2 regions of the Streptomyces sp. 5-10 genome follow, and region 1 is predicted to be linked to the other one. Evidence: riboswitches for the same ligand, from Rfam matches in the RefSeq annotation. Region 1 holds a riboswitch; the other holds the start of a gene.
What was found. Region 1 has a riboswitch for cobalamin ahead of IEJ02_RS13170 (ABC transporter substrate-binding protein). Riboswitches for the same ligand answer to the same signal wherever they lie in the genome.
Positions count from the first base shown of each region.

Region 2: it holds a riboswitch for cobalamin, as region 1 does, so the genes downstream of both, IEJ02_RS17725 (cobalamin biosynthesis protein) here and IEJ02_RS13170 (ABC transporter substrate-binding protein) in region 1, are expected to answer to the same signal.

Region 1 is NZ_JACVYG010000008.1:154,279-159,905, reverse strand. Features, by position in the region: gene IEJ02_RS13175 (FecCD family ABC transporter permease) at 1-819, opposite strand, end outside; gene IEJ02_RS13170 (ABC transporter substrate-binding protein) at 846-1,886, opposite strand; cobalamin riboswitch at 1,947-2,160, opposite strand; gene IEJ02_RS13165 (DUF2165 domain-containing protein) at 2,426-2,965, shown strand; gene IEJ02_RS49860 (serine/threonine-protein kinase) at 3,032-4,900, opposite strand; gene IEJ02_RS13155 (polysaccharide lyase family 7 protein) at 5,183-5,627, opposite strand, start outside.
Region 2 is NZ_JACVYG010000013.1:100,268-105,894, reverse strand. Features, by position in the region: gene IEJ02_RS17735 (inorganic phosphate transporter) at 1-966, shown strand, start outside; gene IEJ02_RS17730 (hypothetical protein) at 980-1,231, shown strand; cobalamin riboswitch at 1,374-1,591, shown strand; gene IEJ02_RS17725 (cobalamin biosynthesis protein) at 1,750-2,733, shown strand; gene IEJ02_RS17720 (cobyric acid synthase) at 2,730-4,334, shown strand; gene IEJ02_RS17715 (putative cobaltochelatase) at 4,393-5,627, shown strand, end outside.

The DNA.
Region 1 (5,627 bases):
GGTGGCGTGCGGGAGGACCAGGCCGACGAAGCCGATGGCCCCGGCGGAGCTGACCAGGGTCGCGGTGAGCAGCGCGGTCGCGCACAGCAGGACGAGACGGGTACGGGCCACCCGGACGCCGAGCGCCGCCGCGGCCTCCTCCCCGAAGGCGAACGCGTCCAGGGTGCGGGCGTAGCCGAGACAGACCACGAGGACGGCGGCCAGGACGGCGGTGCACAGCAGCACATCGCCCCACCCGGCGCCGGTGAGCGAGCCGAGGAGCCAGAACAGCACGGCCCGGGTGGTGTCGGCGTCCGCGGAGGTGAGGACGATGAACGAGGTCAGCGCGGAGAACAGCTGCATGGCGGCCACTCCGGACAGCACCACGCGGTCGGTGCTGCCGCCGAGGCTGTGGCTGAGCACCAGGACCAGGCCGAACGACAGCAGCGCGCCGGTGAACGCGCCCGCCGACAGGGACACGGCCCCGCCGCCCACGCCGAGCACGACCACGGTGACGGCGCCCGTGGAGGCGCCCGAGGACACCCCGAGCACGAACGGGTCGGCCAGGGGATTGCGCAGCAGGGACTGCATCACGGCCCCGCAGAGGGCAAGACCCGCCCCGCACACGGCGGCGAGCAGTGTGCGCGGCATGCGCAGGTTCCACACGATGCCGTCCCGGAGCGGCGGCAAGGTGCTCTCCCCCAGGCCGAGATGGGCGGTGACCGCCGCCCATACGTCGGCCGTGGAGATGTCGGCCGGGCCGATGGTCACGGCGACGGCGACCGACGCGAGCAGCGCGGCCAGCCCTCCCGCGACCAGCAGCAGGAGACGGGTGCTCAGGTGGCGGGCGCTCAGGTGGCGGGTGCTCACTTGGCGAGCCCCGCGTCGCGCAGCCCGGCGGCGACCTGTTCCACCCCTTCGACCGTGCGGATGGACGGGTTCATGGCCTGCCCGCTCAGCAGGATGTACCGCTTCTTCTTCACCGCGGTGAGATTGCGGGTGGCGGCGTTGGTCTCGAGGAAACGCATCTTGGCCCTGGCGGTCTCCGCGGTCTGCTGCTTGCGCGTGAGATCGCCGAGGACGATGACGTCCGGGTCGCGGTCGGCCACGGTCTCCCAGTTGATCTGCGGCCACTCGTCGTGGGTGTCGGAGAAGGCGTTCTTCGCCCCGACGGCCCGGGTGATGGCGCCCGGCGCGCCACAGCAGCCGGCGAGATACGGCGACTGGGAGTTGGCGAACCAGTACATGAGGGAGACACCGGAGGCGTCCAGTCCCTCCGTGGCCTTGCGCACGCGCTCCTTCAGCCGTGCGACGAGCTTCTCGCCGCGCTCGTCGACACCGAACGCGTGGGCCAGGTCGCGTATTTCGCCGTAGACGACATCAAGTGTGAGGGGCTTGGCGCGGGAGCCGTCGCCACCGCTGTCGGTGTCCCTGCCCGCCGCGCAGTCGGACGGCGAGACATAGGTGTCCACGCCCAGCTTCTCGAACTGCTCGCGGGTGGCCACGCCGCCCTTGCCGAGGGTGGAGACGAACGAGGCGGTGACGAAGTCGGGTTCGACGTCCAGGGACTTCTCGAAGGACGGCGCGTTGTCCGCCAGGCGCTCCACCGTGGCGTTGGCCTTCTCCAGGCCCTTCATCACCGGGTCGGTCCAGGTGGCGGTGGCCGCCATGCGGTCGGCGAGGCCGAGCGAGAGCAGGATCTCCGTGGTGCCCTGGTTGAGCGAGAGGGCCCGTTTCGGGGCGGACGTCAAGGTGACCTTGTGACCACAGTTGTCGATCGTGCGCGGATAGCCCGGACCGGCGGGCCTTCCGGCGTCCGCGCCGTCATGGCCGGAGCCGCCGCACGCGGTGAGCAGAAGGGCGGGGGCGAGCAGGAACGCCGCGGTACGGCGGGCGGAGCGGAGCACGGGCAGCCTCGGTGGTCGGGGCTCGTACGCGGAGCCTGGCCTACGGACGTCCTCCGCGCACCGGGCGCGGAGGTGCCAGCAGGTCTTCGGACTCGGGCTCGTCCGGACGGGGCCCCTTCCCGGTGCTCGTCCGCGACGGCCCCACGGCCGTCACGAACTCCTCCCAGTGGTGTCACATGCCCCGCCCGTCCCCCTCACCGCTGCGCGTCAGTTCCGGATTCGCACCGGATTCCCTGGCCTCGGATGTGGCACGACTGGCTCCCCGAGACTACCAAGAGCGTCGAACGGCCACGTCTCGAGGTCGGTCCGGCCGCCGACGGGCCCGACCAGTCGCGCATCGGTGGCCGCCGGCTTCCGCAGGGTGATGACGTTCAGCCGGTACACCATGTTCATCAACGAGCCCTCGGACGAGATGGCCCGCCCCCTGTGACACGGCCGCGTGTGACCTGCGTCTCCCCGCCACCGGGCCCACTGAGCCAAACAGTTGTACGCTACGGCTCGGTCCGATCGACGGAATACAACGGGGAGACAGAGTCATCGTGAGCGAGCGAGCCGGCAGAATACGATCCCTTCGTACCTACTCCGCCGTCTCGGCGGTGCTCACCGGGACGATCGCGCTGTACATCGCGCTGGTCGCCTTCGGCAACATCACCGACTTCGACACCAATCAGCAATTCGTCCGCCATGTCCTGGCGATGGACACCACGTTCAAGGACGACGACCTGATGTGGCGGGCCATCACGTCCACCGCACTCCAGGACACCGCCTACGTGGCCATCATCGTCTGGGAGAGCATCGCCGCCCTCGTCCTCCTCGCCGGGACGGCCATGTGGGGCGCGGGACTGCGCGGAGGCAGCGTCCGCCGCGCCCGTCAGGCCAGCACCGTGGGGCTGTTGATGCTGATGCTGCTGTTCGGCGCCGGGTTCATCGCCATCGGCGGCGAGTGGTTCGCCATGTGGCAGTCCAAGACGTGGAACGGGCTGGAGGCCGCCACGCGCGTCTTCCTGATCTCCGGGATCGTACTGCTGCTCATTCATCTGCTCGCGGCCGAGCGGACCGAGCCCGACTCCACGGACTGACGGGGACGCCGGGCGCACGGGCGGGTGCGCGGCGGCGGCCTTGGCGGGCGTTGGCACCACGGCGCCTCAGGCGGGTGGCAACGCGGCAGCGGCCGATCCGGCGAGATCGGTGGCCAGTTCGCAGGGCCGCCCCTTGGGGCCCGCCCCCTTGAGGACGAGGGCCACCCGCTCGGTGCCCTGCACCCGGTCCAGGCCGGTGTACTCACGGTGGACCACCTCGACGCGGCAGCTCCCCGGGCCCTCGTCCTCCGGCAGCACGATGGCCTGGTGATCGCTGAGCTTGGTGGACCGGGCGCCCTTGTCGCTCGGCAGTTTGCCCTGGTCGAATCGCAGGTCCACCTCCAACTCGTTAGTGGTGCTCTTCCACTGACAGTCCCAGCGGCCGAATCCGACGTCCGGGTCCCGGGCGTCGATACCGGGCACCTTCTCCAGTGTCTTGACGTCAAGAAGCGTGCACGCGTCCTGGTGAGCCAGCGAGTTGGACGGGAAGCTCGGGGAACGCCGGGGGATCTCACCGCGGTTGAGCACGTCGACCGCGAATCGCGTGGCGATATCGGCGGTGTCGCACAACGGCTGCTTGATCTCGGCAGGCCGTCTCGCGACCGCGGTGATCCGTAGGCTGTTGTCGTGAGCGCCGGTCACCGCCATGGCTCGCACGCACTCGTCGCCCTCGGCGGCGCGCTCCACGACGGTGACCCTGCCCCTGGTCTTCCTCTTCACGGCCTCCGGCAGCGCATCGGCGTCGAGCTCCACCCTGACGCCCACGACCTCCTCGTCACGCTCCTTCAGGTTGACGTCGCAGCGGTTGAAGTTGCCCTCATCACGCTTCAGTTCGGCCACTTCGTACCGATGGAACACGGTGGGCTTCAGCAGGGCGCAGGGGTCGGCCGTGCGGGGGTCGCCGATGAAGCCCGCGGCGGCCGGTTTGCCCGGTGCCGGGGTGGCCTTGTCCCCGGATCCGTCCCCCAGGCTCATCACGGTGAACGGAACGGCGATGGCCAGCGCCGTGACGGCGGCGGCGCAGGCCAGGAGCAATGGACGGCGCCCGACCAGCGTCGCCGTGCGGCGCGTGAGTCCTCCCGCCGGGATCTGGCCGCGCGTCAGGACGTCCGTGTAGGGCGTGGTCGCCGGGGCCGTCGGGAGGGTCGGGAACTGGTCCGGGGGTCCCGCGATGTCCGTGAGGGCGGCGAGCGCCTCGGCGGCGGTGGGCCGGGCCCCGGGGTCGCGCTGGAGCATCGCGGTGAGGAGGCCCCCGAGCGGTCCGACCTGGGGGCTGATGGCCTCCAGCCGGACCACCCGCCCGGCGCCGCGCAGCGGCGGGGTCCCCGTCACCAGCCAGTGCATGGTGGCGCCGAGGGAGAACACGTCGGACGCGCGCTCGGGCGCTCCCCGGAACGCCTCGGGGGCGGCGAAGAAGGGAGTGAGGCTGACCGGCCCGTTGGGCGTGATCGTCTCACTGCCGTCCACCCGGTACGCGGCGCCGAAGTCGGTCAGCTTGGCGACCCGGTCGGGTGTGATCACGATATTGCCGGGCTTGACGTCGCAGTGCACGATGCCCTTGTCGTGCAGGGCCGCCAGCGCGGCCGCGATCTGTGCGCCGATGTGCGCCGCGAGTTCGGGGGCCATCTTGACCGGGACGTCCAGGCTGCCGCCGGTCACATGCTCCATCACCAGCCAGAACGTGGCGTTCCTGCCCTTGCCCGCGCGGACGGCGTCGTAGAGGGTCACCACGTTCGGGTGGCTGAACTTCGCCAGAGCGCGGGCTTCGGCCAGCAACTCGTCGAAGTCGGCCTGGCCGCTGTCCTCGAGCAGGGCCCGCTTGAGGACGACGGACCGACCCAGCTCCGTGTCGACGGCGAACCAGACCGCGCCCCTCCCTCCCTCAACGGGCCCCTTGGTGAGCCGGTACTTGCCGACCTTCTCCCCCCGCCGCACGACGACACTCCCCTCCCGCGAGACCAGAACCGCTGCTGTCTGCCGTTACCGCACGCGGGTCGAACTTACTGCGTACGCGGAAAGACACGTACCGTTTGCGGCCCTCGTGAGGGCGGTACGGGGTTCGGCCCGGGCCAGAGGCGCATCGGACCTGGCCGATTGAGAGGGGAATTCACCCACCACTCCAGAAATCTTCACCTTTGTGGAGGTTGCGGTGTTGCGGAAGCACATGCGACGGGGGCAGGCGCCACGGTCACATGCCCCGGCACCGCCCCCTTCCGGCTAGGAGTGGGTGACCTTGAGGCTGGATATGCGGACTTCGCCGTAGTTGTCGTCGTCGCAGGGGTCCGAGTTGCCGCAGTTGGCCTGCGTGTACGCCCCCGCCTTGAAGTAGTTGGTGTCGCCGTCGGAGGAGATCGTGGTCTCACGCTCCCCGTTGTAATAGGCGTCGATCTTCCCGTTCCGCGCCACGAACTTGGCCTCGAACTCGGTGCCCAGCTCGTAGTCGTCGGTGACGAGGTGGTGGTGGGCGTCGTCGCCGTCGGTGATGTAGAGCTTGCTGCCTTCGAGGCGGAAGACCGTGACATCGTCGTCCCCGCCGTGGATCTGGGCGCCGACCAGGTGCGGCTTCTCCTTGGGGAGCGCGGTGAACGCCTCCTTGACCACGAGGGTGTGGGTGCCCTCGGTGGTCGACCAGCCGGCCTCCTGCTCCCCGTCGTCGGTCATC
Region 2 (5,627 bases), on a different contig from region 1:
TGGCTCGCCGGACTCCCCTCCAGTTCCTCGCACGCCCTGTTCGGCGGTCTGATCGGCGCCACGGTGGTCTCCGTCGGCCTGGACGGGGTCAACGGCGACGCGATCGTCATGAAGGTCCTGATCCCCGCCGTCGCCGCGCCGGTCGTGGCCGGCATCGCCACGCTGGCCGCCACCCGGCTCACCTACCGGCTCGGCCGCGACCGCTCCCCGGAGGACACCGCGAAGGGCTACCGCGCGGGGCAGATCGCCTCGGCCGCCCTGGTCTCCCTGGCCCACGGCACCAACGACGCCCAGAAGACGATGGGCGTGATCACCCTGGCGCTGGTCACCGGGAACGTGGTCGCGCCCGACTCCGACCCGCCGCTGTGGGTCATCGTCTCGGCGGGCCTGGCCATCGCGCTCGGCACCTACCTGGGCGGCTGGCGCATCATCCGCACCATGGGCAAGGGCATCACCGACATCCAGCCGCCGCAGGGCTTCGCCGCCCAGACCGGCGCCGCGACCGTCATCCTCGCCTCCTCCCACATCGGCTTCGCGCTGTCCACCACCCAGGTCTGCTCCGGCGCCGTCATGGGCGCGGGTGTCGGCCGTAAGGGCGCCGTGGTGCGCTGGTCGACCGCGGGCCGGATGGTGGTCGCCTGGGTGCTGACCCTGCCGGCCGCAGGTCTGGTGGCGGGCGCCGCCGCGCTCCTGGCCGACCAGGGGAACGCGGGCATCACGGCGGTGGCCGTGCTCGCCGTCCTGGCCTGCGGGGCGATCTGGATGCTGTCGCGCCGCAAGCCCGTGGACCACACCAACGTCAACGAGGTCGCCGCCCAGGAGCCGGTGGGCGCCGTCACGGCCGCACTGCGGTCCGTGGCCCCGCCGCCCGCCGGTACGGCGAGCGCCGCCCCCGAGGACGGCACCTCGGAGAACACGCCCGAGCAGACCCCCACCCCCGCCGCCGCGAGCAGCACCACCCGTTAAGGAGCCAGGAAACATGAACATCGACTGGGCGGCACTCGGCCAGGTCTTCGGCGTCAGCCTCGCGGTGACGGTCGGCATGGTGGGCGTCTTCACCCTGGGCATCGTCGGCACCTCCCGTAAGGCGACGCCGGAGCAGGGCGGCACGGCCGCCACCGTGCCCGGGGGCGCGGTGGACGGCTCCCCGCTCGCGCGCACCGGCGCGTACGCCTGCTTCGCGGTGTGCGCCGCGGTCGTGGCGTACGGCATCTATCTGATCGTCGCCTGAGGACGCCGCTTCCCCAAACCACCCACCGGCCGCCGGATGGTGGCGCTGACCAGCGCCGACCGTCCGGCGGCCGTCCTGTGAGGGGCGGTTGTCTGTGGGGCTCGGCACACTCGGGCGTGATGGGTCATATGCGAGTTGACGGCCATTCGCGGCCCATGGTGGACTTCCCGAGCCAAACGGCGGCAGGAGAGGAAGCCGGTGAGAATCCGGCGCGGTCCCGCCACTGTCACCGGGGAGCACCCTCCCATCGCCTGTATGGGGTCACGGCTCGTCCGTACGGTTCGTCGCGTACGCGGGGCTGGAAGACCGGGAGGGCCGCGGATCCGGGAGCCAGGAGACTCTCACCGCCGGTCACGTCGAACCAGGGCGAGGACCCTGAGTGAGGACATACCGCCATGCCCGGCACCGCCACGCCGCCAGCCCTCCCTGTCCGCTCCGGCTCTTCCGGCCCCTCCGGCCGATCCGCTTCCGTATCGCCTTCCGTATCGCCGCGCCGAGGCGTGACGGCGGCCTGACGGATGCGTGCCGACCACGCCTCGTTCGCGTGCGGCGCGGCCCTCGGCTTCCTCGGCGACCTCGCCACGGGTGATCCGCGCCGCGGCCATCCGGTGGCCGCGTTCGGGCGCGCCGCCGGGGCCGCCGAGCGCCGGCTGTGGCGCGACCACCGGGGCTACGGGGCCCTGCACACCGCGTTGTGCGCGGGCGGCGCGGCCGCCGGTGCCGCGCTGCTGACCCGCGCCGTACGGGGCCTCGGGGGCCGCCGTGGCGCGGAGGTCGCGCTGACCGCCGCCGCCACCTGGGCCGTGCTGGGCGGCACGAGCCTGGGCCGTGAGGCACGGGCCGTCGGCGGTGCGCTGGCCGCCGGGGACCTCGAGGCCGCCCGGGAGCGGCTGCCGCATCTGTGCGGCCGCGACCCGCAGGCGCTGGACGGGCCGCAGATCGCCCGCGCGGTGGTCGAATCGGTCGCCGAGAACACCTCCGACGCGGTCGTGGGCGCGCTGGTGTGGGGCGCCGTGGGCGGTGTGCCGGGGCTCATCGGCTTCCGCGCCGTCAACACCCTGGACGCCATGGTGGGCCACAAGTCGCCGCGCTACCGGCGGTTCGGCTGGGCGGCGGCCCGGCTGGACGATGTGGCCGGCTGGCCCGGTGCGCGCCTTACGGCTGCCCTGGCGACGCTCGCGGGCCCCGATCCGCGCGGTGCGTGGCGCGCCTGGCGGCGCGACGGCCGGCGCCATCCGAGCCCCAACGCGGGCCCGGTGGAGGCGTCCTTCGCGGGCGCGCTCGGCGTCCGGCTGGGCGGCACCCTCGCGTACGGCGGCCGGGTCGAGCACCGGCCGGTGCTCAACTCCGGCGGGCGGCCGGTGGAGTCGGCCGACATCGAGCGGGCGATACGGCTGTCGCGGTGCGTCGGCGTCCTGTCGCTCGGGGTGTCCGTAGCGGCCCGGCCGGTCCTGAGGGCGTTGACGGGGCGGCCCCGGGCCTTGGAAAGGGGCGGCGGATGAGCGGGATACGCGGTAAGGGCGGCACGGACGGTTCCGGGGCGCGCGGCGGGGGGCTGCTCGTCGCGGGCACGACCTCCGACGCGGGCAAGAGCGTGGTGACGGCCGGGATCTGCCGCTGGCTCGCCCGTAAGGGCGTCAGCGTGGCGCCCTTCAAGGCGCAGAACATGTCGCTCAACTCCTTCGTCACCCGGGAGGGAGCGGAGATCGGGCGGGCACAGGCCATGCAGGCCGCCGCCGCGCGCGTCGAGCCCAGCGCGCTGATGAACCCGGTCCTGCTGAAGCCGGGCAGCGACCGCAGCAGCCAAGTGGTGCTCCTGGGCAAGCCGGTGGGCGAGCTGAGCGCGCGCGGGTACTTCGGCGGGCCCGGAGCCCCCTCGCCCGGCGAGAGGCTCTCCACGGGGCGTGAGGCGCTGCTGGAGACCGTCACGGAGTGCCTGGAGGAGCTGCGGAGCGCCCATGACGCGGTGATCTGCGAGGGCGCGGGCAGCCCGGCCGAGATCAATCTGCGCCGCACCGACATCGTCAACATGGGGCTGGCGCGCGCCGCAGGGCTTCCGGTCGTGGTGGTCGGGGACATCGACCGCGGTGGCGTCTTCGCGTCCTTCTTCGGCACGACCGCGCTGCTGTCGGCGGCGGACCAACGGCATGTGGCCGCCTACTTGGTGAACAAGTTCCGCGGCGATGTGAGCCTTCTGGAGCCCGGCCTGGAGATGCTGCGCGGCCTCACCGGGCGCCCGACCGTCGGGGTGCTCCCGTTCGCCCACGGGCTGGGCATCGACGAGGAGGACGGGCTGCGGGTGTCACTGCGCGGCGCGGTGCGGGAGAGCGTCGTGGCGCCTCCTTACGGCGCGGACGTCCTGCGGATCGCGGTGGCCGCCGTGCCGCTGATGTCCAACTTCACGGACGTGGACGCGCTGGCGGCCGAACCGGGCGTGATCGTGCGGTTCGTGGACCGGCCCGAGGAGCTGGCGGACGCCGATCTGGTGGTGCTGCCGGGCACCCGGGGCACCGTAAGGGCGCTGGAGTGGCTGCGTGAGCGCGGGCTGGCCGACGCGATCGCCCGGCGGGCCGCCGAGGGCCGCCCGGTGCTGGGCGTCTGCGGCGGCTTCCAGGCGCTCGGGGAGCGCATCGAGGACGAGGTCGAGTCGAGGGCCGGGACGGTCGCCGGGCTCGGGCTGCTGCCGGTGCGGGTGCGGTTCGCGGCCGAGAAGACCCTGGCCCGGCCGGTGGGCGAGGCGCTCGGCGAGCGGGTGGAGGGCTACGAGATCCACCACGGGGTCGCCGAGCTGCTGGACGGGGCCGATGAGCCCTTCCTGGACGGCTGCCGGGTGGGCTCGGTGTGGGGCACGCACTGGCACGGCTCGCTGGAGAGCGACGGCTTCCGGCGGGCGTTCCTGCGGCGGGTGGCCGCCGCGGCGGGCCGGGCGTTCGTCCCCGCGCCGGACACCCACTTCGGCGAGCTGCGCGAGGAGCAGCTCGACCGCCTCGGCGACCTGATCGAGGAGCACGCCGACACGGACGCGCTGCTGCGGCTCATCGAGGAGGGCGTCCCGGAGGGGCTGCCGTTCGTCCCTCCGGGGGTGCCAGGGGGGACGACGTGACGAACCCCCGCCCCCACACCGAACCGCCACCCCCACGCACCCCAGGAGGTACCGCCGCGTGACCACCACCTACCCCTTCAGCGCGATCGTCGGCATGGACGGCCTGCGGCTCGCCCTGCTCCTCAACGCCGTCTCGCCCGCCGTGGGCGGTGTCCTGGTGCGCGGCGAGAAGGGCACGGCCAAGAGCACCGCCGTAAGAGCGATCGCCTCGCTGCTGCCCGAGGTGGACGTGGTGGCCGGGTGCCGGTTCTCCTGCGATCCGGCCGCGCCCGACCCGTCCTGCCCGGACGGGCCCCATGAGCCGGGCACCGGCGAGGCGCGCCCCGCGCGGATGGTCGAACTGCCCGTGGGCGCCTCCGAGGACCGGCTGGTCGGCGCGCTCGACATCGAGCGGGCGCTGTCGGACGGGGTGAAGGCGTTCGAGCCCGGGCTGCTCGCGGACGCCCACCGCGGGGTGCTCTACGTCGACGAGGTCAATCTGCTGCACGACCATCTGATCGACCTGCTGCTCGACGCGGCCGCCATGGGCGCCTCCTACGTCGAGCGCGAGGGGGTGTCCGTACGGCACGCGGCGCGCTTCCTCCTGGTGGGCACCATGAACCCCGAAGAGGGCGAGCTGCGGCCGCAGTTGCTGGACCGCTTCGGTCTCACGGTGGAGGTCGCGGCGTCCCGCGACACCGAGGAGCGGGTCGAGGTGGTGCGGCGGCGGCTGGCGTACGACGAGGACCCCGAGGGGTTCGCGGCGCGCTGGGCGGCGGACGAGGAGGCCCTGCGGGAGCGCATCGCGGCGGCGCGCGCCCTGCTGCCGCGGGTGGGGCTCGGCGACCGCGCGCTGCGGCAGATCGCGGCGGTGTGCGCCGGGTTCGAGGTGGACGGGATGCGCGCGGACATCGTGACGGCCCGTACGGCGACCGCGCTGGCGGCTTGGGCGGGGCGCACCGACGTCCGGACCGAGGACGTACGGGGGGCGGCGCTGCTGTCGCTCCCCCACCGCCGGCGGCGGGCGCCGTTCGACGCGCCGGGGCTCGACGAGGACAAACTCGACGAGATCCTGCGGCGGTTCGAGGAGGACGACCCCGAACCGGATCCGGACCCGGGCCCCGAGGACGGGCCGGGCGGCTCCGGGCCGGACGACCCGGGCGGCCCCGAAGGCGGACCGCAGGAGGGCGCGGGCGGCGGGGCGCGGGAGCAGGCGCCGCCCGCCGAGCCCGAGCCGTCCGTCCCCGACCAGCGCACGGGTGAGCACGGGACGGCCGACCGCGAGCCCGACCCCGCCCCGGCCGATCAGGACGG